DNA from 3 places in the Nocardioides sp. Soil777 genome. Region 3 is predicted to be linked to each of the others. Evidence: predicted binding sites of a transcription regulator. Region 3 holds the regulator's gene; each other region holds the start of a gene.
What was found. Region 3 encodes LexA, which represses DNA repair genes until DNA is damaged. Its sites were predicted from a motif close to TCGAACANNTGTTCGA; they were not measured.
Positions count from the first base shown of each region.

Region 1: a site for LexA is predicted at 8,196-8,211, ahead of ASG88_RS20430 (HNH endonuclease signature motif containing protein). Genes of this name have one in related genera too.
Region 2: a site for LexA is predicted at 1,683-1,698, ahead of recA (recombinase RecA). Genes of this name have one in related genera too.

Region 1 is NZ_LMSN01000020.1:8,575-19,056, forward strand. Features, by position in the region: gene ASG88_RS20400 (carbon starvation CstA family protein) at 1-1,013, shown strand, start outside; gene ASG88_RS20405 (YbdD/YjiX family protein) at 1,010-1,192, shown strand; gene ASG88_RS20410 (glutamine synthetase beta-grasp domain-containing protein) at 1,461-2,948, shown strand; gene ASG88_RS23230 (hypothetical protein) at 3,051-3,980, opposite strand; gene ASG88_RS20415 (hypothetical protein) at 4,692-5,372, opposite strand; gene ASG88_RS20420 (endonuclease NucS domain-containing protein) at 5,652-7,010, shown strand; gene ASG88_RS20425 (hypothetical protein) at 7,211-7,972, opposite strand; gene ASG88_RS20430 (HNH endonuclease signature motif containing protein) at 8,393-9,658, shown strand; gene ASG88_RS20435 (SDR family NAD(P)-dependent oxidoreductase) at 9,689-10,482, opposite strand, start outside.
Region 2 is NZ_LMSN01000018.1:164,299-174,780, reverse strand. Features, by position in the region: gene ASG88_RS17900 (class I SAM-dependent methyltransferase) at 1-176, shown strand, start outside; gene ASG88_RS17895 (DUF3046 domain-containing protein) at 173-367, shown strand; gene ASG88_RS17890 (MFS transporter) at 364-1,653, shown strand; gene recA (recombinase RecA) at 1,836-2,885, shown strand; gene ASG88_RS17880 (regulatory protein RecX) at 2,875-3,666, shown strand; gene ASG88_RS17875 (hypothetical protein) at 3,676-4,083, shown strand; gene ASG88_RS17870 (PPK2 family polyphosphate kinase) at 4,140-5,027, shown strand; gene ASG88_RS17865 (HipA family kinase) at 5,024-5,836, shown strand; gene ASG88_RS17860 (DUF3037 domain-containing protein) at 5,833-6,213, shown strand; gene ASG88_RS17855 (DNA alkylation repair protein) at 6,210-6,995, shown strand; gene ASG88_RS17850 (sirohydrochlorin chelatase) at 6,959-7,702, opposite strand; gene ASG88_RS17845 (phosphoadenylyl-sulfate reductase) at 7,794-8,537, opposite strand; gene ASG88_RS23160 (Insertion element protein) at 8,534-8,692, opposite strand; gene ASG88_RS17840 (nitrite/sulfite reductase) at 8,689-10,413, opposite strand.
Region 3 is NZ_LMSN01000015.1:373,552-384,033, forward strand. Features, by position in the region: gene hflX (GTPase HflX) at 1-472, shown strand, start outside; gene ASG88_RS12475 (ROK family transcriptional regulator) at 469-1,716, opposite strand; gene secD (protein translocase subunit SecD) at 1,846-4,119, shown strand; gene ASG88_RS12485 (ATP-dependent DNA helicase) at 4,205-6,211, shown strand; gene ASG88_RS12490 (phosphatase PAP2 family protein) at 6,282-7,091, opposite strand; gene lexA (transcriptional repressor LexA) at 7,203-7,928, opposite strand; gene ASG88_RS12500 (LysM peptidoglycan-binding domain-containing protein) at 8,258-8,629, shown strand; gene ASG88_RS12505 (hypothetical protein) at 9,027-9,575, opposite strand; gene ASG88_RS12510 (DUF6318 family protein) at 9,905-10,482, opposite strand, start outside.

The sequences.
Region 1 (10,482 bases), on a different contig from region 3:
TCATCGCCGCCTCAGTGATCGACCCGGGCCTCTACTTCGCGATGAACAGCCCGGCCGGCGCCACCGGAGGCGACCCTGCGGCTGCGGCGGAGTTCATTGCGAGCCTGGGCTTCAGCATCACCCCCGACCAGCTGACCGGAGCGGCGGCAGCCGTGGAGGAGCAGACACTCATCTCCCGGACAGGTGGGGCACCGACACTCGCGCTCGGCATGTCCCAGATCTTCACCGAAGCGTTCGGTGGCGGGCTCGCCGCGTTCTGGTACCACTTCGCGATCATGTTCGAGGCGCTCTTCATCCTGACCGCCGTCGACGCCGGCACGCGGGTGGGTCGTTTCATGCTCCAGGACACGATCGGCAACGTGTGGCCCAAGTACGCCGACCTCTCCTGGAAGCCGGCCTCGTGGTCGGCGAGCGCCGTGGTGGTCGCACTGTGGGGCTACATGCTGTACGTCGGGGTGACGGACCCGCTGGGCGGCATCAACCAGCTCTTCCCGCTCTTCGGCATTGCCAACCAGCTGCTCGCGGCGATCGCGTTGACGCTCTGCGTGACGTTGCTGATCAAGCACGGCAAGGCGAAGTGGGCCTGGGTGCCGGGGATCGGTCTGGCCTGGGACCTCATCACAACCATGACGGCCAGCTACCAGAAGGTGTTCTCCGACAATCCGGCCATCGGCTACTTCACCCAGCGTGAGCGCTACGCGGATGCCCTGGATGCTGGTGAGCTGCTCGCCCCGGCGACCAGCGTCGAGCAGATGGAGCAGGTGGTCTTCAACTCCACGGTCAACGGGACCCTGCAGTCGCTGTTCGCACTCCTCGTGCTCGTGGTGGTCGCCAACGCTTTCGTCATCTGGGTCCGCGCCCTGCGGGCCGGCGGTCTGCCGACCACGGAGGTGCCGTGGACCGAGTCCCACCTGGTCCAGCCCTCCGACTTCTTCGCCACGGCTGGGGAGAAGGAGGCCGTCCGGCAGTGGGAGGCTGAAGTGCACGGCACCGAAGTGGGGAGTCACCGATGACAGTGCTCGAGGTGGGGCGCACGCTGCGCTGGTACGTCCGTCAGCTCACCGGGGAGGCCAAGTGGGACGACTACGTCGAGGAGTGCGCCACCTTCGGTGAGCAGCCGATGTCCCGGCGCGAGTTCGAGCGGCTACGTGACCACGAGAAAGAGCACCAGCCGGGCGGACGCTGCTGCTGAGGCGGGTGTCCGACGTCATGGGGCCGGAGCACCGGCTGAGGCCGAGCCGAAAGGTGCTGATCCGGGCACGCGTGGAGAGCCTCAACCCGGGGCGAGACGATCAGAGGAATCAGTTGTCGCCCGTCCGGTGACCAACCGCTCGTGGTGATCGAGTCGAAACTCCTTGCTGGTCATCGTGAGCTGTGGGTCAGCGAGGGCGGCGCGGGATGGTCGTCATCGTGAAAGCCGTGGCCCCAGCGGGTGGCGCGGGTGCTGGTAGAACGAGGGCATGGCCATCGATGCTCTCGAACCGCACCCGCTCGTCCGCCTACTCGGCAAGCCGGCGGCCGACTTCACCGGCAGCGACCTCGTCCGGGCCGTCGAGCAGCTGGAGCTCCGGCAGGTGAACCTGCGCTACGTCGGAGGCGACGGCAGGCTCAAGACGCTCACATTTCCGATCAACTCGCGCGACCACCTGCTCGAGGTGCTGACGCGTGGCGAGCGGGTCGACGGCTCCAGCGTCTTCGCGTCGACCGACACCGATGCCAGCGACGTCTACATCGTGCCGCGCCACCGGACGGCCTTTCTCAACCCCTTCGGAGAGCGGCCCTCGCTCGACGTCCTGTGCTCCTTCTACGACGAGGACGGCGAACCGCTGTCCTACGCGCGCGAGCAGATCGTCCGACGTGCAGCCGTCGCGTTGACCGAAGAGACAGGGCTGACCCTCGAGGCCCTCGGCGAGTTGGAGTACTACCTCGTCGACGAGCCCGAGCGGATCTATCCCGTCGAGGAGGAGAGCGGCTACCAGGAGTCGGCGCCCTTCTCGAAGGGCCAACAGGTCCGCGAGCAGGTGCTCGGGCATCTCACTGCGATGGGCGTTGCGTTGAAGTACGTCCATGGCGAGGTCGGCAACATCCTCGAGGTCGACCGACAGCTCGTGCAGCACGAGATCGAGTTCCAGCCCGTGCCCATCGAGCAAGCCGCCGACAACCTCGTCCTGGCCAAGTGGGTGGTGCGCGAGGTCGCCTACGCACACGGTCTGGAGGCCACCTTCGCCCCCTCGGTGAGTGGCGAAGGCGCGGGCAACGGCCTGCACATCCACAGCCGGCTGGTGCGCAACGGCGTCAGTGTCATCGTCCGCAAGGACGGCCTCAACGACACCGGACGTCGCCTGATTGCCGGATACCTTTCGGCGGCCAAGGCGCTGACGGCGTTCGGGAACACCGTCCCGACGTCGTACTTGCGGTTCACCGACGGCGACGAGTCACCCGAAGGGATCTGCTGGGGCGAGCGCGACCGCAGCGGACTCGTCCGCGTGCCTCTCGCCTGGAGTGGGGACGTGCTGCCCGCCATGGTCGCCCACGCCAACCCCGGCAGTCCCCACGGTGGAGGGCCGATCATCGAACCGGCGATAGATCCGCAGACGATCGAGTTCCGACTCGCTGACGGCTCCGCCGACGTACACCTGCTCCTGGCCGGGATGGCGATCGCGGCTCGCCGGGGGCTTACCGACCCGGACGCTCTCGACGTGGCCGAGCGGCTGAACACGGCCGACCACGACGACTTCGAGCAGCTTCCGAAGTCGTGCGCTGAGTCGGCCGACCTGCTCGAGGCCGAGCGTGAAATGTTCGAGGCCGACGGCGTCTTCCCCAGCCTGCTGATCGACGCGGTTCTCTCGCGGCTGCGCAAGCACCACGACGCGAAGCTCCTCAAGACGCTCGCCAAGGACGACGACGCGCGCGACGAGCTCGTCCGAAAGCACTGGCACGTGGGCTGAGCCAGACGCTCAGCCCACGACTGGGCCGCCGCGATCTGCACGACTGGCGGCGCGTTCTTGGATAGGCGTCGGGGTGACCTCAGACCTGCGTCTTTGCGCCGCCTATCTCCGTAGGACGGACCGTAGGAGGGATTCGAGTCGGGAGCTCACCTTGCTGCCTGAGCGACGCGCCGGTGAAACCTCGTAGACCTCTCCGCTGAGCTCCCATCGCACGCCCGGTCGCCGGGTCAATTGACCTGCAACGCAACGCTCATCAGCAGGGTTCCACTGCACCCCTTGGCCATGGGTATGCGCCAGACGAGGTCGTGCGCCCAACACCGCACGATCGGGCGCCAGCAGAGTCTCCGCCACGACCTCCTGTTCCACGGCGATCTGGTTCGCGATCCTGCTGGCTACGCCGGTCACCGTCGCCTCGTCTAGGTGGTTGTGGCAAGCGCAAACCACACCGTCGACCACGGCCTTCAAGAGCTCAGGCCGAACGCCGACGCTCACAACGGGGGGTATCTGCAGTTCGAGAAAGACGGCAAACGGCCCTTCCGTCAAGGCCGGTGGGTTGTGCGTCCTGTCAAAAGTCCTGTGCACCGCCATCCAGACTTGGGCCAGACGATGCTGTCGCATGAAGCGTCCGAGATCTGCCCCGGCAAATCGTGTGAGGCGGCGTCCCAGCTCCCAGGTAGCTAGTGGCTGCTCAGCGCCGACAAATCGGTACTGGTAAAGGCACGTCACCTGGTCAGTTGGCTGGCTGTCTAGCTCAAAGCGGACGCCGCTAGTGCTTGCAGAAACAAAACTCGCGCCAGCTGGATCGATGTTGTAGTAGAGGAGGTTTTCCACGTCGGAGTTCGGCGGCCTCGGCCCCGAGTACAGCGCGGCCAGCAGTTGGCCGTCGCTGGCGGTGAGACTGGCCAAGGCACTGCGCAGTCCCTCGCGGGCCCGCAACTGCTCTGGTTCCAGGCGCTCAAAGAGGAACCGCCTTGGTGCCTTCATCGTGACTTCGCCCAATGCGGCGGATAGCTGGTAGCCCGACGTCGACACGCCCCCGCCCCCGCGCGCAGGGACTGCGGACGTTGGGGCGACGATTGGTCTCGCTGGCAGGCATACCTGGCATCGGGCGACTGGGCTGTTGTCCACCGTCGCGGGCGACTCGGCATTTCGGCCTCGTTCGGCTACCCAGACGTCTAGCTCGTCGAGCGAATGACCGCAGAGCTTCACCCACTGCACGGCCAAGCGTCCCCGTCCCGATTTCCACTCGCGGATCGACCTCGCGAGGCTCTTGCAGGACGCGGCGTGCATCCGAGCATCTCGGGGATTGAGTGAGCGCCGGATATTCAGCACGTAGCCATCCGGATTCGCCGCAACCCAGTCGGCGTACCGTCGGTCGTCGTCACGGAATAGCTGTACGGCCACCGCGCACCTCCACAGCCAGTGTGCACAACGAGGGCACCCACCGCATCCGCCGGAGCCAAACTCTTCCTCTGCCGGCCTGTCGCATGAGGCGCGGTGCGTCTTTCCGCCGCGTGTCGGGGACGTCGGGTCATGCCGGTGTCCGGAAACGCCAATGGCTAGCGGGCGAGGGTGCCTCGCTCTGTCATCGTTCTGAGTGCCGATCCCAGCCTGGTAAGAAACGTCGCCTCTGTGCTTGAAACGGACGGCCGTTTCATGGTCGCGAGCGACGACCTACTGCAATGCGATCAACCGGAGCGACGCCGCGGCACAGCGCTCAGGGCTCCGGGAAACCGGTCTGTGTCAGCGGGTGACGCGGATCGTCTTCTTGGCGATGTCGCCGCCGACGGTCACGGTCACGCGCTTCCCGATCGGGAGCCGCGACTTCGGCAGCATCGCGACCCCGCGTGCATCCGTCTTGCTCGTAACGCCCGGGCCGGAAACTTTGACCGACGCGTAAGGCTCACCATCTTTCAGAACCTTCACCTTGACGGCGTGCGACGAGTTGGACGCCTTGACGTTCACTGGGTGATAGTCCACGAGCACCGAGTCCGTAACGACCGTGCTGTAGCCGTCGACGTAGTCGTACAGGTCGGTGTCGGGGAACACGTCGAACTCTGCGTTCCCGGTCCGCGTGATGTCCTCCTTGTCGCAAATGCTCCGCTCACCGGACCAGGAGAATTCGTCCCACTCAGTATCGTTCCAGTCCCACCAGTCGTAGCCTTCGATGTTTGAGCCGACCACGCCAAAGGTCTCGACGTAGGCCGAGCCCATGGTGTCCTCGGCGTCGTAGCCTGCCGACCATCCATCTACGTTGTAGTGGATGGTCGCGCAACGATTGCCGACCACCTCGACCGACGACTCTCGGATGTTGAATGAGTTGCCGTGGCCATCATCGGCCGCGTTGGAGGGAGCAGCGAGAAGGGCGACCGGCCCCACCACGGTGGTGGTGATTGCGAGGGCGCGTACAACCATGTTCTTCATGCTTGTGCGATGTTCCTGACTTTGCTACGGGATGGAGGGCGGCGACCTGACCGACCGTGCCTATTCTGCGGTGGCCGATGAGCCTTTCTGGTCCGAACGCGATAATCGATCCCTCATTTGCCGCACTGGGTGCGTCTTACCGCCGCGCATGCTCACTAGGGGATCCGAGAACGCCAGCACATCCTGCGCGGGTTGCCGTCTCGCTCGACGTTTGAGTACCAGTGTGGGCACCCCGATTGTCGGAGCGACGTGATCGAATGCCGGGAACAGAGGGGGAACATGGGAGCCGAAGAAGAGCACGTCATCAAGCAGATCGCGACCGAGACCGGCCAGTCGCACGAGGTTGTCGAGCGTGTGGTCGCAGCCATCCATGATGCAATCGACTACTGGCTTGCCGACGACTACGTGGTCGTATTGGCGCCGTTCACGCTCGCGTATGGCGACAGCCCTACGCGTCGCGCGTTGGTCGCAGCCGAGTCCGACCCTCCCCACGATGCCCTGCACGGCGACCACCTCGCTATCGCGAAGTGGCTTGGCTTGGACTTCGATGACTACGTCCTCAACCCGGTCGCGAACCGCATAAGCCTGGTCGCGGCCATTGCCGATCGCCTCGACTCTGCCGATGAGGAGATCGACCGGCTGTGGGCTGTCCTTGAAGCGTGGGAAACGACATACGAAGACCCGCGGAGGGTCTACCAAGTTAGCGCGGCTGGCCGAGAAGCGAAGTTGGAGGAATGGCTCGTAGAGCACATCGCTGCTCTACGAGACCATGGCTTCCATCTCATCGTCAGCCACCGCCAGCACGTCCTGCCCTCACGGCGACGGCCCGACCTGATCGCGCGGATTCTCTCCGACGACGATGAGCACCGCATCGGCGACTGGCTCGTCCTCGAGTTGAAGGCGACACGGGCCTACCCGGACGCCTTGCGCCAGCTCGACGATTACGTCACCGAGGTCAGAGAGCACATCGCAACCGGTGTGGAAACGGTGCACGGGCTCCTCATCGCCGACGGCATCAACCATGCTGACCAGGACCTTCGCAGCGATTTGGGCATAGCCTTTCTCTCCCTCGCCCAGATTGGCTATCGGCAGCATTTGATCGAGCACCGGAGTGCTTCACCGATGGTGCCGTCAGAGCCGCCTCGCACCTTGTCGCCAAGTGTGGCCGAGGCCGCCGAAGAGTCGGCTGATGACTGGACGGCTTACCTGCCTTCGTTGGACCCGGCATTCGAAGACGAGGCTGAACGAGTCACTGTCGCGAAGGCACTTTGGTCGATGCGAGAGCAACGTAGGAATGGTTACGAAGCGCGCTGGGGGGGCCTGGCGGATTGGCCCGCGCAGCACCCGACGACAGTGGTCGACGTGCTCCGGGCTGCGTGGACGGTCAGGGCTGCGGTCTGCGTCCGCTGCGGATGGCACGTCCTGGAGAGTCGCGGTGTCGAGCTGCATACCGAAGCGAAGAAGCACGCCCTCGCTAACCCGCACGCGAGCGTCCTGGAACGAGGCGAGAACCCCCCACGACAACGCGTAACCCGTGGCCTACCTGCACGGTTCGAGCAGGCACGACGAGACGCCCACCGGGCCGCGAGGCGGGTCCAGATGCGGTCAGACGCAGAACACGAGGACACGCTCGATTGACCGGAATTGCGAGCTATAAGCCTTCACGACGACATCTCGCCACACCCGCGTCACATCGCCGCGTGTAGGCGCCGCAACATCTGGGGATGCCCATGAGCGCCTGTTCAGCACGACAAGTGCAGACTGGTTCGCCAGACTTCGCCAGTGCCATAGGGGCACGTGCACCCCTTTCGTCGCGCCAATGACACTTCTGCGTGGACTCAGGCGACAGTCTTCTCGAGCTTCTTGATCGCTTGCTTAGTGAGCTTCTCCAGTTCGGCGCCGTCGGCGCCAGCGAGCCCGCCTTGAATCAGCGCGACGACGTTGTGGCCGATGACCACATATGCCAGATTGAGCGAGACCGTAAACATCGACGACTCCAAGGTCATGGAAACCGCGAGGGTCTGGTCGCCCAGGTTTGCGAACGACATCGGCGCCACTGTCACCTTGCTGACCTCTCCTTCTGAATCGGTGCTCGTGAAGCTCGGGCACTCGGAGAATGCGTCCGCGATATCTTGGACGACGTTGGGATCAACGTCGTCGGCGTAGCTGGAGATCGTTTGGGAAAGGATCGTGCCGAAGGCGCCGCCCTTGTTGAAGTTCGCTTCGGCCTCGGCGGCAGCGTCAATCGAGTTGTCGTCCAACGCGTCAAGCACGTCCTTGCACTTTGCGGGCGACACCGAGTCTTCGCTCTCGTCGTCTTCCTCGTTCGGGGTCAGTGTCCAACCCGCCGGAAGATCAGACACGCTGAGGAGCGCCTTCCTTGCCTGTGCTCCACTCAGTTGGTCACCGGCCGCGTCCTCCGGAGCCTCAGCGCCTTCAGCGTCCTCCGAACTCTCGGACTTACTGGACTCACCGCCCGCTTCCTTGGGCTCAACGGTGACGGCTCGTTCTTGCCGTTCGCCTCCGCACCCCGCGGCTGTGCCGGTAAGTACGGCCAACACCGCTGCAAGACCGACGAGTCGGCGGATCGACTGGGACACAAGATGCTCCTCGAGGCTGCTTCGGATTAGTCCTTAACGTATGACGTCGGTTGCGGCGCTGTACTGCGATCGCAGACATGGCTACTTTGTGGCGTCGGCCCCCGCGCCCTGTCGGTGGCAAGAATTCCGGCGCAGCAGGTCAGTCGGGGTGGCACCCGTTGACCATGCGCCATATCGCCGCGATGGGGCGCGGGTGACAGAGAATTCTCAATCCACAGATCGTTCGAACAGGCTTGCGAAGGAGCACTGTCGTCGGTAGCGTTTGAAGCACGTTCCACGTAGTCACCGGGTAGTCGAAGTGCCGAGCTGGTGGGACGAGTTGCGAGGGTGAGTAATAGTCCGGGATCCGGGCCTCCAGGAGCGACGACCGTTGTGAGTCACGTACGCACGTGACTCACCGTCGTCGAGAGGAGGCCGTCCGTGGAGCACCCGATCGTGGCTGCCGTGGGCGCCGTCCGCTCGACGCTGAAGAGCGTCAGCGACGCCAACCCGACGTTCATGACCACCGATGACAAGGCGGCCGCCCTGACCGAGCTGGTCCGGGCCGAGGGCCAGCTGGCCGAGCTGCGGCTGCGGATCCTGGCCGATGCCGGTGACCTCGCGGTGGCGACCGCGACAAAGGACGCGGCCGGGTGGCTGGCGAAGGTGACCCACACGAGATTCTCCGACGCGCGCGCCGACCTGGCCCTGGCGAAGGCGCTGGACGGTGAGCGCCCGTTGCTGGCGACCGCGATGCGGGAGGGCGACGCGACCCTGGCACAGGCGCAGGTGATCCACCGCGTCCTGTCGGCGCTCCCCTCGCGTATCGGCGCCGACACCGTCGCCCATGCCGAGGCGCACCTCGTCGCGCAGGCCGCACACTTCGGTCCCAAGGAGCTCGGCCGTCTCGGACGGCACATCCTCGAGGTCGTGGCACCCGAGATCGCCGAGGAGGCCGAAGCGCGACGGCTGGCCGAGCTCGAGGCCGCTGCCGCCGACAAGACCCGGCTGACCATGCGCCGCCTCGGTGACGGCACGACCCGGATCTCCGGCCGGGTGCCGGATGCCGCCGCCACCAGGCTGGCGACCTACCTCGAAGCCTTCAGCAACCCGCGTGCCGGTGCTGACGGCCAGCAGGGCGAGGGCGACCCGTTCACGCGCCTCCCCTACCCCAGGGGGATGGGGCAGGCGTTCATCCAGTTCCTCGAGGCGGCCGATCCTCGACGCCTGCCGATCCACGGCGGCGACGCCACCACGGTCGTCGTCACCGTCCCGTTCGCCTCACTCAAGGCCGAGCTCGGTGCGGCCGACCTCCTCGGCTCCGGCTTGGTTCCGGGTGACGAGCTCACCGGCGACCTCATCACGGCAGCCCAGGCCCGGCGCCTCGCCTGCACGGCGAAGATCCTGCCCGCCGTCCTCGGCGGCGACAGCATCCCGCTCGACCTCGGACGCGCACGCCGGCTGTTCTCACCCGGCCAGCGCAAGGCACTCCTGATCCGCGACAAGACCTGCCGGGCAGAGGGATGTGACGTCCCGGGGACCTGGTGCGACGCCCATCATCTCGGCCCCTGGTCCGGCGGAGGCAGGACCGACCTCGACAACGGCGTGCTCCTCTGCAACCACCATCACCACCGGGCACACGACACGGCTGGATTCCGCACGGACCGCCTCCCCAACGGCGACATCAGGTTCAACCGACGCAGATAGGCCGGGTAGCACCCGTCCACAAGATGGAGGTCACCAGGGCGACGGCTGGTAGTCCTTCACGAAGCAGCCGTACAGGTCCTCGCCAGCCTCGCCGAGCACGACCGGGTCGTAGACCCGCGCCGCGCCGTCGACGAGGTCGAGCGGGGCGTGCCAGCCCTCGGCGGCGATCCGCAGCTTGTCCTGGTGCGGCCGCTCGTCGGTGATCCAGCCGGTGTCGACGGCCGTCATCAGGATCCGGTCGGTCTCGTACATCTCGCCGGCCGAGGTGCGGGTCAGCATGTTGAGCGCGGCCTTGGCCATGTTGGTGTGCGGGTGGCCGGCGCCCTTGTAGCGGCGGGAGAACTGGCCCTCCATCGCCGACACGTTGACGACGTACGCCCGTTGCGAGGTCGCCGCCTGCGCGGCGGCCGCGAGGGCCGGCCGCAACCGCGAGACGAGCAGGAACGGTGCGATCGAGTTGCACAGCTGCACCTCAAGGAGCTCCAGCGGGTCGACCTCGCCGACGGTCTGGGTCCACGAGTTGTTGGTCTGCGTGTCCGGCAGCAGGCCGCCGGCGTCGACGGCGGTCCCGGCGAGGTGGGCGTCGAGCGAGGCGTGCCCGGCCGACAGCGCGAGCGCCGTCATGCTCGCCGCGTTGTGGGCGGCCAGGGCGGAGGCCTGCGACTCACCCTCGTGGTGCGCGACGGCGGTGTCGGACAGCGCGCCGGCGATGGCCGCCGGGTGAGCCTCGCTGATCCGGTCGAAGGTCACCATCTCGGGCAGCACCCGATCCTCGGGGAGCGGCGCGTGCTCGGCCTCGACCAGCGGCGCGTAGGCCCCCGGCG
Region 2 (10,482 bases), on a different contig from region 3:
ACGGCGAGGGATGGTCGACGCACGGGTCGATCCGGGGTCCGCGGCACTTCACCTACTGGCGGCCCGACGCCCTGCGCGAGGTCCTGGTGGGCGCGGGCTGGGTCGACGTCTCGATCGTCCGTGTCCCGGGCAAGGGGTCCGAGCAGTGGCTCGAGGTCGTGGCGGTGCACGGATGAGGCACACCGAGTTCTGGGCCCGTCTCGACCACGCGCTCGGCACGGAGTCCTCGCGCTCCTGGGCGGAGCTCTACGTCATCGGGGAGCTCGGCAGCCGCACCGTCGTCGAGGCGCTCCACGCCGGCGTGTCCCCCAAGCAGGTCTGGGCCGCCGTCTGGCGCGTGCTCGACCTGCCGGACTCCGAGCGGTGAGCGCCACCGGGGACGACCCGCTCGCCCGGCACGCCGACGTCCAGGCCCGGACCGTGCGGGTGCTGGTCGTCTCCCAGGCCGTCGGCGCGGTCGGGGTGACCATCGGCGTGGCCACGGCCTCCCTGCTGGCCCGCGACATCTCGGGCTCGGACGCCCAGGCCGGCCTGGCCCAGACCTTCCAGGTGCTCGGGACGGCGCTCGCCGCCTACGTCCTCGCCCGGCTGATGGGTCGGCGGGGTCGCCGCGCCGGGCTGGTGGCCGGCTACCTGGCGGGTGCCTCCGGGGCGGCGCTGTGCGTCGCCGCCGGGGTGCTCGACTCGATGCTGGTCCTGCTGACCGGGGCCGTGCTGCTGGGCGCGACCACCGCGGTCAACAACGGGTCTCGCTACGCCGCGACCGACCTGGCACCCGAGGCGAGCCGGGGCCGGGCGCTCTCGGTGGTCGTGTGGGCGACCACGATCGGCGCCGTGGCCGGACCCAACCTCACGGGGGTCGGGGCAGGACTCGCGCGTCGGCTCGGCATCCCGGAGCTCACCGGCGGTTTCGCCATCGGGGCAGTGGTGCTCGTCGCAGCGGCGGTCTGGATCGCGGTGCTGCTGCGGCCCGACCCGCTCCTGCTGGCCCAGGCCGCGGCCGGCGCCACGGCCGAGGCACGCTCCGGCCGGTCGTGGTCCCGCTTCACGGCGGCGGTCGGCGCGCAGCCGGCCCTGGTCGCGGCGATCGCCGGGATGGCCTGCGCCCACGCCGCGATGGTGACGGTGATGATCATGACGCCGCTGCACATGGAGCACGGCGGTGCGCACCTGCACGTGATCGGCTTCGTGATCTCGGTGCACGTGCTCGGGATGTTCGCGTTCTCGCCCCTCGTGGGCATCGCCTCCGACCGCCTCGGACGACCCCGGGTGCTGCAGGCCGGGGGAGTGGTGCTGCTCGTCTCCCTGGTGCTGTGCGGGCTGGCGCCCGAGGGGTCCTCGTGGCAGATCTTCGCGGGCCTCTTCCTGCTCGGCCTGGGATGGTCGTGCGCCACGGTGGCCGCGTCGACGATCATCGCCGACCTGACCCCGGTCTCCGCTCGCACCGACGTGCAGGGCACGGCCGACATGGCGATGTCGCTCACCGCGGCCGGTGGCGGTGCCCTCGCCGGCCTGATCGTCGGGTGGCTCGGCTACCCCGTGCTGGCGGCGTTCGCCGGGGTGCTGGCGCTGGCCGTGCTGCTGGCCGGGGCCCGGGCGGGTGCGGCCACGCGGCCGGCCTCCCCGGCCGAGGGGACCGGCATCCGCCGCTAGTCGCGACACGCGGGCGCGCCGTCCATGACTCGAACAACTGTTCGGGCTAGATTGTGTCCACAGGTACGACGCACGACGAGGTTGTCCACAGCGTTCGGCGGTGCTGATCAGGCATTGTCGGTGGCTCGTCCTAGCGTCGCAGACGTACCTGACTACCCGACGGACAAGACAAGGACACACACATGGCTGGTGGAGACCGCGAGAAGGCACTGGATGCCGCACTCGCCAACATCGAGAAGTCGTTCGGCAAGGGCTCGGTCATGCGACTGGGCGACGACACCCGTGCTCCGCTGGAGGTGATCCCGACCGGTGCGATCGCCCTCGACGTGGCTCTCGGCCTCGGCGGTCTGCCCCGTGGCCGTGTCGTGGAGATCTACGGTCCCGAGTCCTCGGGCAAGACGACGGTCGCCCTGCACGCGGTGGCCAGCGCCCAGGCGGCCGGCGGCATCGTCGCCTTCATCGACGCCGAGCACGCGCTCGACCCCGACTACGCCAAGGCCCTCGGCGTCGACACCGACGCCCTGCTGGTCTCCCAGCCCGACTCCGGAGAGCAGGCGCTCGAGATCGCCGACATGCTGGTCCGCTCCGGCGCCCTGTCCCTGATCGTCATCGACTCGGTGGCCGCGCTCGTGCCGCGCGCCGAGATCGAGGGCGAGATGGGTGACAGCCACGTCGGTCTCCAGGCGCGGTTGATGAGCCAGGCGCTGCGCAAGATGACCGGTGCGCTCAACAACTCGGGCACGACGGCCATCTTCATCAACCAGCTCCGCGAGAAGATCGGCGTCATGTTCGGCTCGCCCGAGACCACGACCGGTGGTCGCGCGCTCAAGTTCTACTCCTCGGTCCGCCTCGACGTGCGTCGCATCGAGACCCTCAAGGACGGCCAGGAGATGGTGGGCAACCGCACCCGCGTCAAGGTCGTCAAGAACAAGGTCGCCCCGCCGTTCAAGCAGGCCGAGTTCGACATCATGTACGGCAAGGGCATCAGCCGCGAGGGTGGCCTCATCGACGTCGGCGTCGAGGCGGGACTGGTCCGCAAGTCCGGCGCTTGGTACACCTACGAGGGCGACCAGCTCGGCCAGGGCAAGGAGAACGCCCGCACCTTCCTCAAGGACAACCCCGACCTGGCCAACGAGCTGGAGAAGAAGATCCTCGAGAAGCTCGGTGTCGGGCCGCAGGTCGACGCCCCGTCCGACCTGTCAGACGACCCCATCGGCGTGGATGACTTCTGAGCACGCCTCCCGGCCGGGTGAGTCCAGGCCGATGCCGTCGTGGGCGGGGGACGTCCACGACGGTGTCGAGGCCTGGACCAGGTCGGCCGCACCGTCGACAGACGGGCCGGACGAGCCCTTCGAGCGGGTGCCCACCGGTCGGTCGGGTCGCCGCTCGAGCCGGTCGGCCCGCTCCCTCCGGTCTCGCGAGCCGGGCGCCGGACGCTCCGGCGACCGGGGTGCGCGGCGGACTCCCGCACCGCCCGACACGGCGGCGCAGGGACCCGACGCCGATCCCGAGTCGGTGGCCCGCAAGATCCTGCTCGACGCGCTGACCGGTCAGGCCCGCTCCCGCCAGGAGCTGGCCGACAAGCTGGCGAAGAAGGACGTCCCGGCCGACGTGGCGGCCGCACTGCTGGACCGGTTCGAGGAGGTCGGGCTGGTCGACGACGAGGCCTTCGCCCGGGCGTGGATCGCCTCCCGCCAGCCGGGCAAGGGCCTGGCCCGTCGGGCCCTGGCCCAGGAGCTGCGTCGCAAGGGCATCGACGACGAGGTGGCCCGCGAGGCGCTCGACGAGATCGACCCCGACGACGAGGACGCCGCGGCCCGGGCCCTGGTCCGCAAGAAGCTGCGCTCCGTGCGCGGTCTCGACCAGCAGAAGGCGACCCGGCGACTCGTGGGCATGCTGGCACGCAAGGGCTATGGAGCGGGCATGGCCTTCGCGATCGTCAAGGACGAGCTGGCGCGCGACGGGCTGGACGTCGAGGCACTGGACGATGCGGGGCTCGACGAGGAGTTCTAGGCTCGTCCCATGCCCGATCTTCCGGCGGTCCACGCCGAGCTACGGCGTCGCCTGAGCGTCCACGAGGATGCGTTCCTCGTCTCCGACAACCTCACGGACGCCAACACCGCGGCCAGCCACAAGGTCGACGAGCCGTCGCCCGACACCTACGTGCTCCTGGGGGCGCCGACCGACCGATACCCGGACGGTCAGCTGTTCGCCTCCGTCCGCATCGGCAAGCGCTACGTCAGCTACCACCTCATGTCGGTCTACATGTCGCCGGAGGAGCCGACGATCAGCCCCGAGCTGACCCGACGGCGGCAGGGCAAGAGCTGCTTCAACTTCACCCGCGTGGACGACGCGCTCTTCGACGAGCTGGCCGACCTCACCGACCGCGGCCGGGACCTCTACGAGGCCGAGGGCCTGCTGCGGCGGTGACGCGCGGCGCCGGTCGGCGCCCACGCGGTGCCCGTGCGCTGGGACATACTGCACCCGTGGCCACCACCGAGCAGACGAAGATCCCCGGCACCACGGCGGAGTCCGTGCGACCGCTCCTGCGGTTGCCGGAAGGACCCGTCGACCTGGGCAGCATCGACCCACGGTCCACGCCCGGCTTCGACGGTGACAAGGCCGCCGGCAAGGCGGCACTTCCGCTCGTGGGCGAGCCCCTGGCCGAGCTGCAGGAGCGCTTGTACGCCCACGGCAGGGCGGGCGGTCACCGCCGCGTGCTGCTGGTCCTCCAGGGGATGGACACCTCCGGCAAGGGCGGCGTGCTGCGTCACTCCGTCGGCCTGATCGACCCGCAGGGCGTGCGCATCACGTCCTTCAAGGCTCCCAGTGCCGAGGAGCGTCGGCACGACTTCCTGTGGCGCATCCGTCGCGCGGTCCCCGAGGCGGGCATCGTGGGTGTCTTCGACCGCTCGCACTACGAGGACGTGCTGATCGCGCGTGTCCGCGAGCTGACGACGCGCTCGGCCATCACCCGTCGATACGACGCCATCAACCGCTTCGAGGCCGAGCTCGTCGAGAGTGGCGTCACCGTCATCAAGTGCATGCTCCACATCTCCGCCGAGGAGCAGAAGGAGCGGCTCCTCGCCCGGCTCGACGACCCGACCAAGCACTGGAAGTTCAACCCCGGCGACATCGACGAGCGCTCGCAGTGGCGCGCCTACCAAGAGGCCTACGAGATCGCCCTGGAGCGCTGCAACACCCCCGAGGCGCCGTGGTACGTCGTGCCGAGTGACCGCAAGTGGTATCGCAACTGGGCCGTCGCCACCATGCTGCACGAGGCTCTCGAGGACCTCGCCCCGGCCTGGCCCCCTGCCGACTTCGACGTCGCCGGCGAGCGCAGGCGCCTCGTCGAGGAGGACCCGGTCACGTGACCGCCCGCTCGTCGCAGACCGAGGAGACCACCCTTCCCGGAGTGTTCGTCACGCGCTACGTGACGCCGCTGCGGGAGGGCGGCAGCCTGCCGGGGATCGTCGAGGGCGACGACCTGGGCACCTACGTGTGCAAGTTCCGGGGCGCGGGACAGGGTCTCAAGGTGCTCGTCGCCGAGGTGATCGTCAGTGGGCTGGCCGAGCACCTCGGGCTGCGCACGCCGCGCCTGGTGGCCCTCGACCTGGACCCCGAGATCGCGCGCTACGAGGCCGACGAGGAGGTCCAGGACCTCCTCAACGCGAGCGCGGGCCTCAATCTCGGCGTCGACTTCCTGCCGGGTGCCTTCGGCTACGACGGGACGGTGCTCGACCCGGACGGCCCCGCGGCCGACGGCGAGGCGGCGAAGGTCATCTGGCTCGACGCGTTCTGCGCCAACGTCGACCGGTCCTGGCGCAACCCCAACCTGCTGCTGTGGCACGGCGACCTCTGGGTGATCGACCACGGCGCCTCGCTCTACTTCCACCACGGCTGGGCCAGCGGCGTGACCGACCCGGCGCGCTTCGCGCGACAGCCGTGGGACGCCTCCGACCACGTCCTCGGCAACCACCTCGCCGGCGTCGCCGCGGCGGACGCCGAGATCAGTCCCCGGCTCGACCGCGACACCTTCGCGCGGGTGCTGTCCCGGGTGCCCGACGAGTGGCTCGAGCCCGTGCCGGGCGCCGAGACCCCGGACGCCCTGCGCGCGGCGTACGTCGAGTTCCTCACCGCGCGCCTCGGCACCCGCCAGTGGCTCCCGGGCGGTGTCGCGTGAAGCGGCTGTCCTACCAGTACGTCGTCCTGCGCTGCGTGCCGCGACCGGACCGCGAGGAGTTCCTCAACGTCGGTGTCGTCCTCTACTGCCAGTCCGCCGACTTCCTCGACGTGGCGTGGCACTGCGATGCCGACCGGCTCGCGGCCCTGGACCCGGGCCTCGATCCCGGCCAGGTGTGCACTGCGCTCGAGTTCGTCGAGGGCGTGGCCCGCGGGGACTCCCGCGGCGGTGCGGCATCGGGACAGCCGCTCGGCCCGCGCTTCGGCTTCCTCAAGGCGCCCCGGAGCACGGTGCTGCAGCCCGGTCCGGTCCACGGCGGCGTGACCACTGATCCCGCCCGCCAGCTCGAGCACCTCCTCGAGCGCCTCGTGGGATGAGTGCCGAGTCGGCCCTGGTGGAGGCGGTGCGCGACGCCCTGGCCGGTGCCGGCGACCCCGACCGGGCACGCCGGCAGCAGGCCTACATGAAGTCGGCCATGCCCTACCGCGGGCTCTCCGCACCGGAGCTGCGCACACTCCTGCGCCCGGTGCTCGCCGGGCATCGCCTCGGCGACCCCGACACGTGGCGGGCCACGGCTCGCGAGCTGTGGGACGGGGCCACCCACCGCGAGGAGTGGTACGCCACGATCGCCCTGCTCCGGCACCGCTACTACGCGGCCTGGGTCGATCCGGACCTGCTGCCCCTGCTCCACCACCTGATCGAGACCGGGGCCTGGTGGGACGTGGTCGACGAGGTCGCGAGCCACCTGGTCGGCGGGGTGCTCGCCGGTCACCGGGCCGCGGCCACGCCCGTCGTACGCCGCTGGGCGTCCGCCGAGGACAGCATGTGGCTCCGGCGGACCGCGGTCCTGGCACAGCTCCGGCACCGCGGTGACACCGACACCGTGCTGCTCGTGGACGCGATCGGGGCCAACCTCGAGGGCACGACGTACGGCTCGGAGTTCTTCGTCCGCAAGGCGATCGGGTGGGCGCTGCGCGAGCACAGCCGCACCGACGCCGACTGGGTGCGCGCGTACGTCGCCGCGCACGCCGAACGCCTCTCGCCGTTGTCGCGGCGAGAGGCGCTCCGACTGGTGGACCGCCGCGGCGGCGGGCCCGCGGGCCCGCAGGTCGGTCCGGAGGATCAGACGGGGACGAGCTCCACCGCGCCGACGGCGTAGCGCGCCAGCACGGCGCGGGCAACCTCCGGGTGGGCACCCAAGGGCTCCGAGACCGCGATGGCGCCGGCCTCGGTGGCCAGCTCGGCGGCCCGGTCCGGGAGGAAGCCGGGTGCCAGGAAGAAGGACGCGACCGCGATGTGGCGACGGCCCTCTGCCCGGAAGGCCCGCACGGCCTCACCGGCCGCCGGCGGAGCGGCCGACGCGAAGGCGGCCGTCACGGGGAGCTTGTGGCGGGTGCCCCAGGTGCGGGCGAGTCGCGCCACGGCCTGGTTGGCGAGCGGGTCGGAGGAGCCGGCAGCGGCCAGCACCAGGGCGTCGAGCTCGCGGACGCGGGCCTCCTTGAGGGCGTCGCGCAGCCGCAGGTCGAGCACCTCGAGGAAGGTGGCCTCCATGCCCAGGATCTTGGAGGCGCGGATCTTGAGGCCCTCGTGGCGCGACGCCGCCGCGGCGATCGCCTCGGGGACGTCCACCTTGGCGTGGTAGGCCTCCGTGAGCAGCAGGGGCACCACGACGATCTCGTCGAAGCCGGCCTTGACCAGCCGCGCGACGACCGTCTCGAAGGACGGCTTGGAGAGCTCGAGGAACGCGGCCTCGATGCGGAGGTCGGGGCGCATCGAGCGGACCTCGTCGACGAGCGCGGTGATCGTCGCGGCCGAGCGGGGGTCACGGCTTCCGTGAGCCAGGGCAACCAGTGCAGGAGCGGCCATCAGAGAGGCCTCCCATCTTGTGCGGTGGTGTGGTCGACGCCGTTGTCGGTGGTGAGGGGACTGGGGTTCTGCTGCGGGACGCGAGGTGTGTTCATGCGTGGATCCCGCACTCGGTCTTGGTGGTCCCGGCCCAGCGGCCGCTGCGCGGGTCGTCGCCGGGAGCGACGCGACGGGTGCAGGGCCAACAGCCGATCGAGGGATAGCCGTCGTGCACGAGCGGGTTGACCAGCACGCCGTGGTCGGCGATGTACTGCTCGACCTGCTCGTCGGTCCAGCGGGCCATGGGGGAGACCTTGACCTTCTGCTTCTTGGCGTCCCAGCCGACGACCGGGGCGATCACCCGGTTGTGCGTCTCGGCCCGGCGCAGGCCGGTGGCCCAGGCGTCGTACTCTCCGAGCGTGTCGGCCAGGGGCTGGACCTTGCGCAGCGCGCAGCAGAGGTCGGGGTCGGTCCTGTAGAGGTCCTTGCCGTACTGCTCGTCCTGCTCGGCGACGGTCAGCGGGGTGCTCACCGTGCGGAGGTTGACGGGCAGGGTGGCCTCGACGGCGTCGCGGGTGCCGATGGTCTCGGCGAAGTGGTAGCCGGTGTCGAGGAAGACCACGTCGATGCCAGGCGCGACGGTCGAGGCCAGGTGGGCCAGGACCGCGTCGCCCATCGAGGACGTGATGCAGAAGCGCTCGCCGAAGGTCGCGACGGCCCACTCGATGATGTTCTCGGCCGGCGCCAGCTCGAGCTCGGCCCCGACGTGCGAGACCAGCTCGCGCAGCTCCTCGGGCGTGCGCCCGGCGGTGTGGGTGCCCTTGAAGTCGCGGGCGGCCTGGGTGGAGAGACTCATCGGGCACCTCCTCTGCTGGTGTCGGGACGGGTGAGGCCGAGGTACTTCACGGAGAACGCGCGCAGGCACGACCGGCACTCCCAGCCCTCCTCCAGCGGCCACAGGGTGGTCTCGCCGCAGTAGGGGCAGTGCTGGGTGACCGCGCGCCCGCTCACGAGGCGGCGACTTCCCCGCGCAGGTGGACGTCGTCGGCGCGGGCAGCCCAGGTCGCGAACGACTCGCCGTCGGTGCGGTCGGCGAGGTACGCCGTGACGACGCGGGTCACGTAGTCGTCGAGGTCGGCGCTGGTCACCTTGTGCGCGCGCAGCTTGCGGCCGAAGTTGGCCTGCAGGCCCAGCGCGCCACCGAGGTGCACCTGGAAGCCCTCCACCTGGTTGCCGTCGTCGTCCATGACCAGCTGGCCCTTGAGGCCGATGTCGGCGACCTGGGTGCGGGCGCAGGCGTTGGGGCACCCGTTGACGTTGATCGTGATCGGGGTGTCGAGCTCGGGGAAACGCTTCTCCAGCTCGGTGACGAGCAGTCGGGCGCGCTCCTTGGTGTCCACGATCGCCAGCTTGCAGAACTCGATGCCGGTGCAGGCCATGGTGCTGCGACGCCAGTTGCTGGGACGGGCGGTCAGGCCGATCTTCTCCAGCCCGTCGGCGAAGGCCTCCGTGTCGGCTGCGTCCACGCCGAGGACGACGAGCTTCTGGTACGCCGTGAGGCGCGCGCCCAGCGCGCCGTACTGCTCGACGAGGTCGGCCAGGGCGCTCAGCGTGGTGCCGTCAATGCGGCCCACGACGGGCGCGGCGCCGACGTAGAACTTGCCGTCCTTCTGCTCGTGGATACCGATGTGGTCGCCCTGGGAGACCGGGGTGGCGGGGGAGGGGCAGTCGACGAGCTCACGCTTCAGGTACTCGGTCTCGAGCACCTCGCGGAACTTCTCCTTGCCCCAGTCGGCGACCAGGAACTTCAGACGTGCCTTCGAGCGCAGCCGGCGGTAGCCGTAGTCGCGGAAGATCGACACGACGCCCACCCAGGCGTCGACGACCTCGTCGAGCGGGATCCAGACGCCGAGCTTCTGGGCGAGCATCGGGTTGGTGGAGAGGCCGCCGCCGACCCAGAGGTCGAAGCCGGGGCCGTGCTCGGGGTGGACGGTGCCGACGAAGGAGATGTCGTTGACCTCGGGCGCCACGTCGTGGCTCGGGTGTCCGGTCAGGGCCGTCTTGAACTTGCGCGGCAGGTTGGAGAACTCCGGGTTGCCGATGGCGTGGGCCTTGATCTCGGCCAGCGCCGAGGAGCCGTCGATGATCTCGTCCTTGGCGATCCCGGCGACCGGCGAGCCGAGGAACGGGCGCGGCGAGTCGCCGCACGCCTCGACGGTGATGAGGCCGACCGACTCGAGGCGCTCCCAGATCGCGGGGACGCTCTCGACCTCGATCCAGTGGTACTGAATGTTGTTGCGGTCGGTGATGTCCGCGGTGTTCCGGGCGTACGTCGTCGACGTCTCGCCGAGGGCCCGCAGCTGCTCGACGCCGAGGACCTGGCCGTCGGTGCGCACGCGCATCATGAAGTAGCGGTCGTCGAGCTCCTCCTCCTCGAGCATGGCGGTCTTGCCGCCGTCGAAGCCGGGAGCGCGCTGCGTGTAGAGCCCCATCCAGCGGAAGCGACCGCGCAGGTCGGCCGGGTCGATGGAGTCGAAGCCGCGCTTGGAGTAGATGTTCTCGATGCGGGCCCGGACGTTGAGGGGGTTGTCGTCCTTCTTCGTCTGCTCGTTCTTGTTGAGCGGCTCGGAGTAGCCGAGGGCCCACTGACCCTCGCCGCGCTTGCGGCGGACAGGCTTGGCGGGGGCTGCCGCGGTGGGGGAGCCGGCGGGAGCGGTCGGGGTGCTGGTCACGGGTTACGTGTCCTTCTTCGCTGAGGGCCGCGCGCAACGGTGAGCGCGGAATGTGCGGGGGGCGGCGAG
Region 3 (10,482 bases):
CCAGCTCGTCGAGGCCTTCCGCTCGACGCTGGAGGAGGTCGCCGAGTCCGACCTGATCCTGCACGTCGTGGACGGCTCGCACCCCGACCCCGAGGGCCAGCTGGCCGCGGTGCGGGGGGTCTTCGCCGAGATCCACGCCGACAAGGTCCCCGAGCTCGTCGTCATCAACAAGGCCGACGCCGCCGACCCGCTCGTGCTGGCCCGGCTGCGCGCGCGCGAGCCGCACAGCGTCGTCGTGTCGGCACGGACGGGGGAGGGCATCGAGGACGTCATCACGGCGCTCGAGGCCGACCTGCCGCGCCCGACCGTCGAGTTCTCCGTGCTGCTGCCCTACGAGCGCGGCGACCTGATCAACCGGCTGCACCAGGAGGGCGAGATCTCTTCGCTGGAGCACACCGGTGACGGGTCTCTCGTCAGCGGCCGCGCCAACGCCGACCTCGCCGGCGAGCTCGAGGCCTACGCCGTCAGCTAGGCGGTCACGCCGAGCGTGGCCAGCCGCGCGTCGACGCTGTCGGGCTGGAGGAACTCCTCGATCACGGTAACTGCCGCCCCGGTGATGGCGGCCCGTGAGCCCACCCGCGACGGCACCAGGTCCAGGTGGCTGGTGGCGAGCGGCAGGCTGCGGGCGAAGACCACCTCGCGGATCCCGGCCATCAGGCTCGGGGCACCCGCGGCGAGGCTGCCGCCGACGACGATGACCGACGGGTTGAGCAGGTTGACGACCGTGGCGAGCACCTCGCCGATGTCGCGCCCGGCACGGCGCACGGCGGCGGTGGCCCGGGCGTCGTTGCGCTCGAGCAGCTCCAGCACCTCCCGGGTGCCGATGTCCTCGCGCGGGCGGCCGGGGAAGAGCTCGGCGGCGATCGCGCGGCCGCTCGCCACGGCCTCCAGGCAGCCCGTGTTGCCGCACTCGCACGGTACGTCGGGTGCGTGCGGCGCCCGGACGTGCCCGAGGTCGCCGGCGGAGCCGACCGCCCCGCGGTGCAGGCGACGGCCGCTGATCAGGCCGGCGCCGATGCCGGTGGCGACCTTGACGAAGACGAAGTGGTCGACGCCGGGGTAGGCGCTCGCGTGCTCGCCGAGGGCCATCAGGTTGACGTCGTTGTCGACGTAGACCGGGGCGCCGAGGCGCTCCTCGACCCACGAGGCGACCTTGAAGCCGTCCCAGCCGGGCATGATCGGCGGCTTGATCGGCACGCCGGTGGTGTGCTCGACCGGGCCGGGCAGGCCGATCCCGATGCCCGCGAGCTGGGTGGTGGTGGCGCCAGCCTCGTCCATGAGCTGCCGCGCGGCGTCGACCAGCCAGCCCAGCGCCGGCTCGGGGCCGTCGGCGATGTGCAGCTCGCTGGTGGTCTCGGCGATGACCGTGCCGGCGAGGTCGGTGAGGGCCACCGTGACGTGCGTGGCGCCGAAGTCGGCGGCCAGCACGACGTACGCCCCGGGGTGGAAGGAGAGCCGTGTGGCGGGCCGTCCGCCGGTCGAGGCGCCGACCCCGGAGCTCTGCACGAGGCCGGCCGCCGTCAGCGAGTCGAGGCGGGCGCCGAGGGTGGAGCGCGACCACCCGGTGTGCTCGATGAGCTCGCTGCGGGTCAGTCCCTCGTGCTCGCGCAGGAGCCGGAGGAGCTCGCCGGCACCCCGCGCGGTGGGGATGGTCGGTGCCGATGGGGGCCGCGAAGTCGGCCTGGTCGATGGCCGGCGGTCCGCCTCCCTACGCATGGGACGAGTCAACCATCTTCGCGCGTGCGGCACGGATGACCCCGGGCCGATCTCGTGAGCCACTCGCGTCATGACGCGATCGGAGAGGCGATTGACGGCGTTCACCAGTCGTGGGAGAGGATGTCGCGCATGTCACGCGGTGCCGTTCTTCGCTTCCTCCTCGTCCTCGGTCTCCTGGCGGGGTGTGCCGCGATCGCGCTGGGCGTCAAGCCCAACCTCGGCCTCGACCTGCGCGGTGGCGCGCAGTTCGTCTTCGAGGCCAACGACACCGAGACGACCGAGGCCACGGCCGCCAACGTCGACAAGACCGTCGAGGTGCTGCGCGGTCGCGTGGACGCCCTCGGCGTCGCCGAGTCGACCCTGGTCCGCCAGGGCGACAACCGGATCCTCGTCGAGCTCCCGGGCGTCACCAACGACGACGAGGCGCAGGAGGCCGAGGAGCGGATCGGCCAGACCGCCCAGCTCAGCGTGCACCCGGTCGTGGCGGTGGCCAACGGCCCGGACGCCGAGCCCAGCAAGGAGGGCAACGAGGTCCTCCCGGCCGAGGACGGCCAGTTCCTCGAGATCGGCCCCACCGCCCTCCAGGGCGACGAGATCACCGGCGCCGAGGCAGTCCAGCGAGAGAACAGCGTCGGCTACGCCGTCGCGGTCGACTTCAGCGGCGCCGGCTCGGACGCCTTCGGCAAGCTCTCCGGCGACGCCGCGTGCGCGACCGGCGACCAGCGCCGGATCGCCATCGTGCTCGACGGCGAGGTGATCTCCAGCCCCGAGGTGCAGGTGCAGTGCGGTGCCAACATCACCGGCAGCACCGACATCACCGGTGACTTCACGCTGGCCACCGCCAGCGACCTGTCAGCCCTCATCGAGGGCGGCGCGCTGCCCCTCGAGCTCGAGCTGGTCTCCGACCGCCTCGTCGGCCCGACCCTCGGCGAGGAGGCCATCGACGCCTCGATCGAGGCCGGCATCATCGGCCTCATCCTCACCGGCATCTTCATCATCGTGGTCTACCGCCTCGTCGGCGCGATGGCCACGATCGCGCTGGCGTCGTACGCCCTCATCGCCTACGCGATGCTGCTTGCCCTCGGCTCCACGCTGACCCTGCCCGGCCTCGCGGGCTTCGTGCTCGCGATCGGCATGGCGATCGACGCCAACGTGCTCGTCTTCGAGCGCGCGCGGGAGGAGTACGCCGCCTACCCGTCGGCCGGGCTCCGGCGCGCCCTCGCGGTGGGCTTCAACAAGGCGTGGAGCGCGATCATCGACTCCAACGTCACCACCCTTCTCGCGGCCGCCCTGCTCTTCATCCTCGGTTCCGGGCCGATCAAGGGCTTCGGCGTGACGCTGTCCATCGGTGTCATCGCGTCGATGATCTCCGCCCTCGTCATCGCCCGGGTCCTCTCCGAGCTGAGTGTCTCCTCGAAGGCCGTCGAGCGTCGTCCCGCGATCAGCGGCCTCGGCAACATCGGCCGGGTCCGCGCGTGGCTCGACCGCTCCGACTTCGACATCATGGGCAAGCGCAAGATGTGGCTCGGGATCTCCGGGGCCGCGCTCGTGCTGGCCGTCTCGGGCATCGTCACCCAGGGCCTCAACCTCGGTGTCGAGTTCTCCGGCGGCCGCCAGCTCGACTACTCGGTCTCGGAGGAGGTCACGGTCGACGAGGCGCGCGAGGCGATCGCCGGCGCCGGCTTCGGCGAGGCTGTCGTGCAGGGTGCCGACACCGCCGACTTCACGGTGCGCACCGGCGTGATCTCCAACGAGGAGGAGCAGAAGATCGAGGATGCCCTCGAGTCGATCGGCGGCACCGTCACCAAGGAGGACGACCAGACGATCGGCGCCTCCCTCGGCCAGGAGCTCCGCGACAAGGCTCTCATCGCCTTCGGGATCGCCCTGCTGGCCCAGCTGCTCTACCTCGCGGTCCGCTTCAAGTGGACCTTCGGCGTCTCCGCCGTGGTCGCGATGGCCCACGACGTGGTCCTGGTCGTCGGTCTCTTCGCGTGGCTGGAGAAGCCGATCGACGGCATCTTCCTGGCCGCGGCGATGACCATCATCGGTCTGTCGGTCAACGACACCGTCGTGGTCTTCGACCGCATCCGCGAGCGCTGGCACGGGTCCCGGCCGGAGGACGAGTTCAACACGATGGCCAACCGGGCGGCCATCGAGACGATGCCGCGCACCATCAACACCGGCCTCGGCACCATGTTCATCCTGGTGGCGCTCGCCGTGCTGGGGGGCGACTCGCTGCGCGACTTCGCGATCGCCCTGCTCGTCGGCCTCGTGGTCGGCACCTACTCCTCGGTCTTCACCGCCACGCCGCTGCTGACCTACCTCCAGGAGCGGGCGCCGATGAGCCGGGTCAAGAAGGAGAAGGTCGTCCGCGAGCTCGACGACTCCGGGGCCGTCGTCTGACCGTCCGCTCCGTCGGACCGTCCTCACCGGGCGGCCCTGTGGAGTGGCTTCGGCCTGTGTCGGTCTCGCCGCATAGGGTGCTCCGGTGCCAACTTCCGACTCCGGTGTGACCCCCCTGCTCCACGAGGCCGTGACGGCGCTCGGGGGCCAGGAGCGCACCGGCCAGGTCCGGATGGCCGAGGCGGTCGCGACCGCCTTCACCACCGGCGAGCACCTGCTCGTCCAGGCCGGCACGGGCACCGGCAAGTCGCTGGCCTACCTCGTGCCCAGCCTGCTCCACGACCAGCGCGTGGTGATCGCGACCGCGACGCTCGCGCTGCAGCACCAGCTCGTCGAGCGCGACATCCCGCGGCTCATGTCGGCGGTGGCCGGTGCGCCCGGTGGCAGCAAGGTCGACACGTCGTACGCCGTGCTCAAGGGCCGCTCCAACTACGCCTGCCTGCACCGCATCCGCGAGGGCGTGCCCGACGACCAAGGCGCCCTGGTCGACGTCCCGGTGGGGTCGATGGCCGAGACGGTCCTCGAGCTACGCGGCTGGGCGGAGAAGGAGGCCGAGGACGGCGGCACCGGCGAGCGCGACAACGCGCCGCGGCACACCGACCGCGAGTGGCGCCAGGTGAGCGTCAACCACCGCGAGTGCCTCGGGGCGGCCAAGTGCCCCTTCGGCCAGGAGTGCTTCGCCGAGCTGGCGAGGGAGAAGGCACAGCGCTCCCACCTCATCGTCACCAACCACTCGCTCCTGGCCATCGACGCCATCGAGGGCGTGCCGATGATCCCGGAGTACGACGCCGTGGTCATCGACGAGGCCCACGAGCTCACCGCCCGGGTCACCCAGGCCGCCACCGACGAGCTGTCGGTCAACGACGTCGAGCGGGCCGCCCGGCGCTCGCAGCGGATCGTGGAGGACGGCTCGGCCGACGCGCTGGCCGAGGCCGCGGATGCGCTGTCCGACGCCTTCGAGGCCACCATGGCCGGGCGGATCGAGCGGATGCCCGACCAGCTCGGCGAGGCGCTGGCGCTGGTCCGCGACGCCGCGCGCACCTGCCTGTCGGCCTACCCGCGCGAGAGCGCCGGCGACGGGGGCGAGGCCGACCCGGGCCGCACCCAGGCCAAGGGGATGGTGCAGGACGTCTTCGCCAACGCCGAGCGGATGGCCGCCGACCTGGAATCGGACGTGCTGTGGCTCAGCGAGCCGCCGCCCAACATGTCGACCCGCATCCCGCCGCGGCTGCACGTGGCGCCGCTGCAGGTGTGGGGGCAGATGCGCGACAAGCTGCTGTCCGACAAGACGGTGGTGTTCACCAGCGCCACCCTGATGCTCGGTGGAGACTTCAACGCCGTGGCCTCCTCGATCGGGCTGAAGCCGACCGAGCGGGTCGAGGACGGTCTTGCGGCCCCGGCCGACACCGCCGACGGGGTGCTCCCGTGGCGCGGCATCGACGTGGGGTCGCCGTTCGACTACGGCCAGCAGGCCATCCTGTACGTCGCCCGCCACCTCCCGCCGCCCGGTCGCGACGGACTGGTCAAGAGCCAGCTCGACGAGATCTGCGAGCTGGTCGACGCGGCCGACGGGCGCACCCTGGGGCTCTTCTCCTCGCGGCGGGCCGCCGAGGCCGCGGCCGAGCACGTCCGCACCGCGCTGCCGCACCTCACCACGTTGGCCCAGGGCGACGCCCAGCTCCCCGAGCTGGCCAAGCAGTTCGTCGAGGACCCGCACACGATCCTCTTCGGCACCCTGTCGCTGTGGCAGGGCCTCGACGTGCCGGGCGACACCTGCCAGCTGGTGATCATCGACCGCATCCCCTTCCCGCGCCCCGACGACCCGCTGATGTCCGCGCGCCAGCGGGCGGCCGACAAGGCCGGCGGCAACGGCTTCATGCAGGTCGCGGCCACCCACGCCGCGCTGCTGTTGGCGCAGGGGGCCGGGCGGCTGATCCGCACCACCACGGACCGCGGCGTCGTCGCCGTCCTCGACCCCCGGCTGGCCACCGCGCGCTACGGCGGCTTCCTCAAGGCATCGCTGCCGCCGATGTGGACCACCACCGACCCGGCGCTCGTGCGGAAGGCGCTCGCGCGGCTCGCGTCGGGCTGAGGGCTGGGTCCCGCTTCTTGGTGCCTGCTGCCTCGCGCCTCGCCGGGGGCGGTGAGCAGGCCACACCTTCTCAGTGCCGGTCGGCCAGGTGTGACGAGGGAGCGCCCACGTCGCTGCCGGCAGCCTCGTCGTACGCCCGCTGCGGGCCGACGGTCCGCCAGGCGATGAGCACGACCGCCCAGCCGGCCACCACGTCGAGGACCCAGTGATTGCCCGTCCCGACGACCACCACGGCCGTGATCAGCGCGTGGGCCCAGGCAAGCGCCGCGACGGCCCGTCGCCGGGTGACGTGGCTGACCGCGAGGGCGACCCACAGCGCCCACCCGGCATGCATGCTCGGGAACGCGGCCAGCTGGTTGGTCAGCCAGCCCAGCCCTTGGGGGGCCGACGCCTCGCCGCCCCACCAGCCCGCGGCCGAGTGCACGGCGAGCAGGTCGGTCCAGCCGTCCATCAGCCGCGGGGGTGCGGTCGGCATGGCCAGGTAGGCGAGCAGCGCCACCCCGGTGGCACCGACCAGCGCGAGCCGCGCCGGTCCGTACGCCGCCCGGTGCCGGACGTAGAGCCAGACGACGACCACCAGGGTCAGCAGGTAGTGGGCGCTCGCGTAGTGGAACGACGCCACCACCCCGACCGTGTCGTGCTCGAGGAACCACCGGTTGAGGCCGGCCTCGACGTCGAGGTGCAGGGTCCGCTCGAGGTCGAGGATGCGGGCGGCCCGGGTGATCGCCGGGGCCAGTGAGTCGTCCGCCAGCACCCGGCTGACGGCGTACCCCATGTAGACGAGCGCGAGGACCCCGAGCTCGCGCAGGCCGGGCCGACGGACCGGCGGGGTGGTGCGCGCCGTACGGGTCCGGACTGCGGGAGCGACGAGAGAGGCCACCCGGCCAGTGTTCGCGGCGAGGCGCCCGGGCGCATCGGGATTTTCCCCGCGGTTCCCCCGACACGGGTGTCAGGGGATCCCGGGGTCTACCGGCCCGGAGGCCGGGGTGGGTCACATACGGCGCAGGACCGCGGTGACCTTGCCGAGGATCGTGGCGTGGGTGCCGTCGATGGGGTCGTAGGCGTCGTTGTGGGGGAGCAGCCACACGTGGCCGTCCTTGCGCTGGAACGTCTTGACGGTCGCCTCGCCGTCGATCATCGCGGCGACGATCTCGCCGTTGGACGCCGTCTGCTCCTGGCGGATCACGACGTAGTCGCCGTCGCAGATGGCCGCGTCGATCATCGAGTCGCCGGACACCTCGAGCAGGAACAGGGTGCCCTCGCCGACCAGCGACTTGGGCAGCGGGAAGACCTCGGTGATCTGCTCCTCGGCCAGGATCGGTCCACCGGCGGCGATGCGGCCGACCATCGGGACGTACGTCGCCGGGGGAGCCGTGTTGCCGATGTCGGTCTCGTCGATGCTGGTCTCGTCGGCGCTGGAGATGGAGCGGCGGGCGGCCATGAGTTCGGGGAGGAACACCTCGATCGCGCGCGGCCGGTTGGGGTCACGCTTGAGGAAGCCCTTCTCCTCCAGCACCTTGAGCTGGTGGGCCACGCTCGAGGAGCTGGTCAGCCCGACGGCCGCGCCGATCTCACGCATGCTCGGCGGGTAGCCCCGCGTCTCGATGGCCTCCTTGATGGTGGCGAGGACGCGCTGCTGACGCGGGGTGAGTCCGGTCGCGTCCGGGGGGCCGTCGGGCATCTCGACGACCTTGCCCTTGCGGTCCTTGCTGGCCATGGGGTTCCTCCTGAGCGGTCCTGCTGCTGGGCCTGTCCGTGCTGCGTTGACGCCAACCGTAGTCCTGTCGCGGACTCGACTTCAAACATTTGTTCGAACCGCGTGTCGTGTGGAACTCGATTGCGACACGTCGAACAAATGTTCGTCCAGACCCTTGCGTCGTTCGAACACACGCTCTACTGTCGAACACGTGCTCGATCGAACACCTGAGCGATCCACGGACGAAGTCACCGGCAGTCTCGGCGGCGTTGTCGGTGGCTTCCTCTAGACAGATCCCAGATCAACCGATCGACACCACCCACCGGCTGACTCTTCCCCTGGAGGCCAACATGAGCACCATCACCGTCTCGCCCGCCTTTGCCCCGACCCGCAGCTCGCGGACCGCCCGCACGTCGTCGCGGTCTGCAGTGCGGCTGACGCGGAGGGGCCGTGTCGTCGTCCTCATGGCGTCGTTGGCCCTGGTCCTCATGGCCGGCTTCTTCCTCGGCTCCGTCGCCGTCGGCACCAACGAGGCCGGCCAGACTCCGGCCACCGAGATCGTGATGGTCGAGCCCGGCCAGAGCCTCTGGAGCATCGCTTCCGACCTCACCGACTCCGGTGACGTCCGCACGACCATGCGCGAGATCGAGCGCCTCAACGCGCTCGACACCGTCGCGCTCTCCGCGGGGCAGAAGCTCCGCGTGCCGGTCAGCGACGACTGACCTTCTAGTTCTCCGCCAGCCGACTCGACCCCGGCTGGCGGGACCGGGGAAGACAAGGGGCGGGCCCATCGGGCCCGCCCCTTGCGGCATTTCGGGGCGTGTTCACGGTGCTCGCGGCGGTTACGAGCTAGTCCCCAGTGACTCCGTTCGTAGTCCGCTCTCGGACCCCTCTCGAAGCCCCCGCCGCGGAGTACGACCTGCGGTACCCACGACCGCAGGTCCCAGTCGGCGGAACCTCTCGAGACTCCCGCCGCGGAGTACGACCTGCGGTACCCACGACCGCAGGTCGCAGTCGGCGCGCGGGTCGTCCGGATGCCCCCGCCGGGTCGCTCGGACATAGCGGCCCACGTGGTCCACCCGGTGGGTCTCGTGGGCCGCCATCATCCCGGCGCCCGCATCAGCGGACGAGTTGCGGCTTGGCATCGAGGACGGCAACGGTGACGGGTGTGCCGTCGATGGTCACGGTGCCGTCGACCGGTCGCCAGTTGGGCTGGCCCACGACCCTGAACTGGGCGGACCAGGTCGTGTCCACGCTCAGATCGAGTCCCTCGGACGTCTTGGCGTAGGTGTGGGTGATCAGGTCGCCCACGTCGGCGCCCTCGGTCCACGCCTTGCCCGGTTCGGCGGTCTCCTGGCTGGTGTCGTCCCCGTGGTGCCACACGAACCGGCTGGGCCACACCTCGAGCAGCACGTCGACGTTGACCCGCTCGAGGCGAACCGGGATCTGGTGCCTCTCCGCGCTCGTGGACAGGATCGTCGGGAGGTTGACCAGTGTCTCGCCGCCGGGAGGCTGCACGTTGATCGTGGACTGGGGGAGCGCGACCCGCTTGAAGGCGTTCAGGACCTCAGCGGGGATGTCGACGGTCTGTGTCGGGGTGGTCTCCGCGGGCTCGGGATCCCCCGGGCACTGGGTGTACTGATCGATGACATCCCCGTTCTCCGCCAACTGGAACCACGTCGCAGCGGGCGAGCCGTCCTCGCAGATGTACGTAGCGATGCACCCCGAGGCGCTGACCGTGTCGCAGGCTGGCTGCAGAACCCAGCGAGTAGGGCTCACGTCCTCGCCGGAGTCGACTGGCTGCGCAACGCTCTGCTGTGTCCCACCTTGCTCGTTCGGCTCCTGCTGCTGCTGGCCGAAGATGACCACTCCCGTACCACTCGCGTTGGCGCCCGTTCCCGTCTCGTCTCCCGCGGTAGCAGTACCCAGGCCCATGATGGTCGATGCGGTCACAGCGACTGCCACAACGAGACCTCGCAGGAAATGAGAGCGGCGGTTCACAGGAGCGTCCAATCCGCCATTTGCCAGTCGCCGCTGGTCTGAATAACAGCGGCGAAGTCGAACTCGGAGGTGCCGGCCGGGTAGGTGCCGTCAAGCCCATCGACCTTGCTGCCGCTGATGACCTGCCTGGAGTGGTCGACGCTGACACGCCCTACGAATGAGGAGCCCCCGCCCGGGAGGGCGCCCTGCTCCGAAGCTCGAATGGCAGTCACTTCGTACGCTCCCCCGGAGATTGAGCCACCGGCCTCGTAGGTCCTACGGACGGCCTCGAGGGATCCTTGGCAGGTTTCACAACCCTCGATCGCCACGTTCGACAACTTCGACGTGTCACCCGTGGCCTGGGCGTAGGTCAGCAGGTCGAAGTAGTACGAAACGAACGCTTCCGCTGCCTCCACCCCGTCCCCCTCCGCCTCCGGTGGAAGCGTCGGCTCCACCGGACCCGTCTCCGTCTCGTCCGGCGAGGGCGACGAGGTCGTCGGATCGGGAATCTCCGGCGTGGGCGCTGCGTCGGAGCAGCCGGCAAGCAGGAGCGGCAGGATGCAGGCGGCCGCGAGAGCGCGGCGTACGGGGCCAA